Regions from separate parts of the Pseudoalteromonas sp. H103 genome, predicted to be linked through region 1. Evidence: predicted binding sites of a transcription regulator. Region 1 holds the regulator's gene; each other region holds the start of a gene.
What was found. Region 1 encodes sigma-54, which starts transcription at its own class of promoters, with help from an activator protein. Its sites were predicted from a motif close to GTTGGCACGNNNNTNGNNT; they were not measured.

Region 1 (2,277 bases):
TGCTCGACGAACCCTTTGCAGGTGTAGACCCTATATCGGTGTTAGATATAAAGAAAATAATAGAACATCTTAAAAATCGTGGGATTGGTGTATTAATTACCGATCATAACGTAAGAGAAACCCTTGATGTTTGTGAAAAAGCCTACATTGTTTCTCATGGAGAGTTAATCGCTTCTGGTACACCAGAGCACGTATTAAATGACAAAACGGTACGCGATGTTTATTTAGGCGAGCAATTTAGGCTGTAACATTTACGCCATGTCTTTAAGCATCTGCTAGTATTAATTATAACAACATAAAAGGATTGTTAGAGATACATGAGGCAATCATTACAGCTGCGCATGGGCCAGCAACTTACAATGACTCCACAACTGCAACAAGCAATTCGTTTGTTGCAACTCAGTACATTGGATCTCCAGCAAGAAATACAAGAAGCGCTTGATAGCAATCCGCTTCTAGAAGTAGATGAACAAGATTACACGGAAGAATCAGCTGGCAAAAACGAGCAAAAAGCAGATAACGATGAATTAACCGTAAGTGCTAATGCCGACGAAAAACCAAGCGAGTACGAGCAAGACAGTGGTGAAGCACTTACTAAAGACACCGTAAGTGACGAAATGGCTATGGATGTAAGCTGGGATGAGTACATGAGCGCAGCTCCTGCTTCATCATCAGGCCCTATGCCAGAAGATGAGTCTATTTATCAAGGTGCTTCAACCGAAACTCTTCACGAATACCTAATGTGGCAATTACAGCTCACGCCGTTTAGCCCTACTGATGAAGCAATTGCAATAGCGATTGTTGAAGCAGTCGATGACTCAGGTATATTAACGCTAAGCTGTGAAGATATTTTAGAAAGCTTTAATCAAGAGAACGACGACGAAGGCGAAGTTGAACTTGATGAAATAGAAGCCGTTTTAAAACGTATTCAGTTGTTTGATCCGGTGGGTATAGCAGCTCGTAGCTTACAAGAGTGTTTGTGTATTCAGCTAAATCAGTTTGATAAAGATACGCCTTTTATCAATGAAACAAAGATGATTTTAACCGATCATATTGACCTATTAGCGGCTCGCGACTATCGTACATTAATGAAGAAAACTAAGCTCAAAGAAGACGAGCTTAAAGAAGTAATGACGTTAATTCACACTCTAAACCCTAAGCCAGCAGATACTATTGTAAGGGAAGAATCAGAGTATGTGATCCCCGATGTATCAGTTAAAAAAATAAAAGGCCGTTGGGTAGTTGAGCTAAACCCAGATAGCATGCCTAAGATACGTGTTAATAGCCAATATGCAGCTATGTCACGAACAGTTAAATCTAGTGGTGACAGTCAATTTATTCGCTCTCATTTACAAGAAGCTAAATGGTTTATAAAGAGCCTAGAGAGTAGAAACGACACACTACTAAAAGTAACTAATTGTATTGTTAAGCAACAACAGGGCTTTTTTGAACACGGTCCAGAAGCCATGAAACCTATGGTTTTAAACGATGTTGCTGAAATGGTAGAAATGCACGAGTCGACTATTTCGCGTGTAACTACTCAAAAGTATATGCACACGCCACGTGGTATATTTGAGCTTAAATACTTTTTCTCAAGCCACGTAAGCACCGAAAATGGTGGTGAGTGTTCATCTACAGCAATACGTGCTTTGATTAAAAAACTGATTGCCGCAGAAAACTCAGCAAAACCATTGAGTGATAGTAAAATTGCGGATATATTGGCTGAGCAAGGAATTAAAGTAGCTAGACGCACAATCGCAAAATACCGCGAATCTCTGGCTATTCCACCGTCTAATCAACGAAAGAGTTTGATATAAGACGCAAAACAAAGAGGAAAACGCTTATGCAACTAAACTTAACTGGTCGTCATGTAGATGTTACTGATTCATTAAGAGACTACGTAAATAATAAATTTGCAAAGCTAGAAAGGCATTCTGATCATATAAACAATGTTCATGTCATTCTCGATGTAGAAAAACTTAACCAAAAAGCTGAAGCTACAATCCATGTAAGTGGTGCAGAGTTATTTGCATCTACCGAACATCAAGACATGTATGCTGCCATAGACTCGTTGATTGACAAGCTCGATCGTCAAGTTATTAAACACAAAGAGAAGCTTGCTCGACATTAATATGATGAAATTAAGCTCACTTATATGCCAGGACTGCAGCAAAGCTGCGGTCCTTTTTAATAGCAAAAAAAGAATTTTAGAGTTTATTAGCGAACTCGCTCATGAAAAGCTTCCTTATCTTTCTCAGCAAGATATTTTGTGTGCTC
Region 2 (2,277 bases), on a different contig from region 1:
AGCTACTACAAGCCTCAAACCGATAACCGCTGCCAACTTCTACAAGGCGTATACCTCGTGTCTGAAAGTGGCTTTCTATAGCTTCAATTGCAGCGTTAATTCTTGCCATTGATATAGCTAAATCAGCAAGTACTGTGTCTTTTAAATGGCGCTTACTAACTGGTTTGTCTGCGACAAATATAGCCGCTTCAATGATCTCAATTAATTGCTCATCACTAATTCGACGACCCGCCATAATTTTGCTCAGCCTTTTAAAATACACAGCCATCTATTATGACAGAACATCATAAAAGGTGGAAAATATATCTGCCTTTTATCTAAATTAAATGCACAAAAAAGCCAGCAATTAATGCTGGCTGTTTTTATTAACTAATTTAGGTAATATTAGCTGTGTCTCAATACCTTAAGAGCATCATCTTCAGCTACCGCTTTACCGTATTTTTTAATATAACCTTTAAACTCACCTTTGCTGATGCGCTTATCGTTATTACCATCCATGTATCCAAAATGGTTCGAAATATCATCATCGTCAGCTTCTTCTACTGAAATATAACCATTTTTATCGTTATCTAAGCTTCTAAAATCATTTTCGATTTTATCAAACTTTGCTATTTTAGCTTTAAATGCTGACTCACTAACTTCACTGTCAGTGGCTACCTTACCGGTATTTAATTGCATGTAAGCGTTAAATTCTTTACGACTGATTTCATTATCCATGTTGGTATCAATATTTGAAAAATGGCCCCAGATGCTGTCATCATCTGCTTCTACTTTTGAAATATAACCATCACTGTCGTTATCTAAGCTTGCAAAATCGCTATCGATTTTTTCTAAACCTTGGTTTGATGCACAAGCCGCTAAGCTCAAAGATGCTAAAATAGTTGTTGCTAGTGTTAACTTTTTCATAAGACGTATCCTTGTAGTTAGTAAATGTCACTTTAACTAATACAAGTCCGATGCCAATATAAATAACACTCTAACTATCAATTGGTTAGTAGTTTTTAGCTTATTTTATATACTCTAATCAATTACTTAGCTTTGCAATGATTGCAGCCTACCTTGTAATTTTTGCAAAAAAATACCCGGTTAAAACCAGGCATTTTCTAAAAGATAATTTTTAGCTTAAAATTAAATTGCAGCGTTTTGGTAACGCTTAACAAACTCAGTTACGTTTTGACCATTACATTTTAAAGAGTTTAAGTTACCAATCTTTTGACGTACTGGTGCTAAACCTTTTTTAAGTGCAGTCATACATAACTGTGTTTCTTGGTGTGCATCTTTAGCAAATACTTCTACTTTATCTACTGATGAAGTACTTGCCGTCGCTTTTTTAGCGATATCACGAATGTCTTCACCGTTACACAAAATACTCTTAGAAAAACGAGATAAATAAACGCCATGTTGCGCAGCTTCTTTACGGGCAACGCTAAAGCCTTCGTTAGCACTTAATACACATAATTTAGACTCAAGTTTGTTGTCTTGGCTGAAGTAAGTGTTGCTTTGTGCACAAACAGTTGCAGATGCAAATAAAGCGGTAGCTAAAAGTAGTTGTGTTTTCATGAGAGATCCTATTTGAACGAGCTAAACAAGTAATTTTTGCGCATTATATATTCAAAATAGTTAATATCAATTGAATTTTTTATTTATTTAATTAATTAATAATGCATTTACAATGTTTAAACTTTAGCCATCATTTGATCAACATTTGTGCAGCTATTAACTCAATTCAGTCATGTTATGTAAGCGTATTTACTGATACAATTTATGCCACTAAATAGAACCAATTTTAAGGTAAATTTTATGAAAGTGATTTCTTTCAATATCAATGGTCTGCGTGCCCGCCTTCATCAATTACAAGCAATAATAGATAAACATCAACCAGACGTTATTGGCTTGCAAGAAATTAAAGTTCATGACGAAGCATTCCCATTAGAAGATGTTCAAAAAATGGGATACCACGTTTATTTTCATGGTCAAAAAGCACATTACGGTGTAGCTATGTTATGCAAAAAAGAACCTAAATCGGTTTTAAACGGGTTTGCAACAGATACTGATGAATCACAAAAACGTATGATAAGCGTAACCGTTGAACAAGATAATGGCCGCGACCTAACCGTTATGAATGGTTATTTCCCACAAGGCGATAACATTAATCACGAAACTAAATTTCCTTATAAACGCCAGTTTTACAAAGATTTAATGACCCACCTTGAAACTAACCACACACCAGAGCAAGACGTAATTGTAATGGGCGACATAAACATCTCCCCTACCGAC
Region 3 (2,277 bases), on a different contig from region 1:
TTTAGAGCTTATTCCCATTAATACATGAGCTAAGGCGTTAGCGGTACCTAATGGTATTATCCCAAGTTTAAATTTTGTATTAATAAGTACACTGGCAACTTCTGTAACGGTACCATCACCACCACAGGCAATCACAATATCTGGGTTATGTTTTATTGCTTGTTTAGCAAGCTCAACGCCGTTTACTTCTTTTGATGTAGTAAGTACTTTTAAATCGTAATAGGCTGACAAACGAGCAACTATTAAATGCTCTTTTTCCTGCCATAAGCGCGTACCCGATACAGGATTAGCAATTAACACTGCTTTATTTTTGATAACCAATTCACCTTTTTTATGACGTTTGGCTAAATGACGTAGTTGATGTTTATTTAAGTTAGCGGTTTCACGCGTTTCTTTAATTTGCGCAAGTACTTCATGCACATCAGCATTTTTGTTTTGGCTAAGTAAATAAGCAGCCATAACAAATACAGACCTTCCACGACCCAGTGCACAATGCACAACTACCCGACGGTCTTCTTTGATATGGTTATGTATCCAGTTAATGGCCTGATTTAACTGTGAATGAGTAGGAATACTATGATCGAGCACCGGAATGTTTAAGTAATTAATGTTCTCTTGCGTTGAACTCCATTCAAGTCCATCAAACTCACACGTTACATCCAAAATAGCTGTAATACCGTTGTCTTTTAACGTGTCTATATCTGAGGGGAATAAGCGACAGGCTAAAAATAAGTTATCGTTAATTTGCTGAATAGGCGGTACTTTATCGTGCTTACGCGACCAGGCATTATAAATTTGTACTCCAAATAAAAATGGTACAAATGCCCAGCGTATATAAAATGGGATGACTCCATTTTCTCTTTTTCTGAAAATTTTAGCGGCATTAAAAATATAGGCAGCGCTTACAAGCAAAAGTGAAAGCGCGGTCCAATAAAAAACAATAGCAAAATAAACAGAGCTCACTTCCCATCCGACAAAAATAAGTAGTAGCGCTAATAGTGAATAACTAATTGCAGCCCACATAACTTCTCCTTTTTATAATATTATTCGTTTTTTTAAACGTTACTACTTGTACATTTGCAAATATCGCGCCATCAAAACCCTTTAAAATATACATCTTTAAAATCGTAACAAGCTGATTAATAAGAATATAAATAAAATACAGTTCTCCTGAACAACGAGCTTATGCATTTTTTACACAGTTATAGATAAATTATTCTCAAATGTTAATAATTTAACTATGATCGTTTAATCCTTGTACTCACGTATAAAGGAGCTAATCTATAAAGCAATAATAATTTTTGCATCCAATTCCCACCTTTAATCGTTTACTCACTGATAATAAGAAAAATAGGAACCCTATGGACAATGACGAATTACTCCCTCTTTTGTGCGCAACAGCACAAGGAGACAAAAATGCTTTTTCGAGTTTATACCAGCTAACTAGCGGCAAACTGTTTGCGATTAGTTTAAATATGTTAACCAATAGAGCTCATGCAGAAGAGGCATTACAAGATGCTTTTATTAAAATTTGGCACAACGCATCAGATTATAATGCCTCAAAGGGGACGGTTATAAGTTGGATGATAAGCATTGTAAGGTATCGCAGCCTCGATTCGCTGCGCTATCACAAAGTTCGCAAAGAGCAATCGTTAAGCGACGATGAATATGATACGCAAAGTATTGATATAAATTACGATGAAGAAACAAAACTCGTTAATTGTATAGAGCAACTTGAGCCGCAACAAAAGCAGGCTATTCATTTAGCCTATTACAAAGGGCTGAGCCATAGTGAATTAGTGGATCATATAGAAACACCGCTAGGCACAGTTAAAAGTTGGATAAGGCGTGGGCTGTTACAGCTACAAAGGTGTTTAACATTATGAACTATGACAAACCAGAGTTACTTGACTCACTTGCAGGGCAGTATGTACTAGGTACATTAAGAGGATTAGCACGTAAACGTTTTCAACGTTTACTGCTTACCTCTAATAAAGCACGTGAAGCCACCAGCATGTGGGAGCAAAATTTAAATAATTTAGCCAGTGCCATTACACCAAAGATACCTAACGACGAAGTATGGGTGCAAATAATGCAGCGGATTGAAAATAAACCTCAGTCTAGCAAAACGGTAGTACATACTAAGCCTTCAATTTGGCGTACGTGGTCTTTTGTAGCAACAGCCGCATGTATTATTTTAGCCTTTTTGGTTATTCAACCTACGACAAGTGTTAAGCAAACTGAGCAAATTGCCTTGGTACAGAACCAAGATAAACA

Region 2: ATS74_RS11490 (EF-hand domain-containing protein) is a predicted target of sigma-54. The motif match lies at 946-964, and genes of this name have one in related genera.
Region 3: ATS74_RS15880 (diacylglycerol kinase family protein) is a predicted target of sigma-54. The motif match lies at 1,078-1,096, and genes of this name have one in related genera.

The regions. Positions count from the first base shown of each region.
Region 1 is NZ_LOFG01000001.1:71,712-73,988, reverse strand. Features, by position in the region: gene lptB (LPS export ABC transporter ATP-binding protein) at 1-248, shown strand, start outside; gene ATS74_RS00390 (RNA polymerase factor sigma-54) at 318-1,817, shown strand; gene hpf (ribosome hibernation promoting factor) at 1,844-2,131, shown strand; gene ATS74_RS00380 (PTS sugar transporter subunit IIA) at 2,136-2,277, shown strand, end outside.
Region 2 is NZ_LOFG01000015.1:362,865-365,141, reverse strand. Features, by position in the region: gene scpB (SMC-Scp complex subunit ScpB) at 1-235, opposite strand, end outside; gene ATS74_RS11490 (EF-hand domain-containing protein) at 385-906, opposite strand; gene ATS74_RS11485 (hypothetical protein) at 1,129-1,560, opposite strand; gene xthA (exodeoxyribonuclease III) at 1,801-2,277, shown strand, end outside.
Region 3 is NZ_LOFG01000018.1:57,665-59,941, forward strand. Features, by position in the region: gene ATS74_RS15880 (diacylglycerol kinase family protein) at 1-1,023, opposite strand, end outside; gene ATS74_RS15885 (sigma-70 family RNA polymerase sigma factor) at 1,362-1,886, shown strand; gene ATS74_RS15890 (anti-sigma factor) at 1,883-2,277, shown strand, end outside.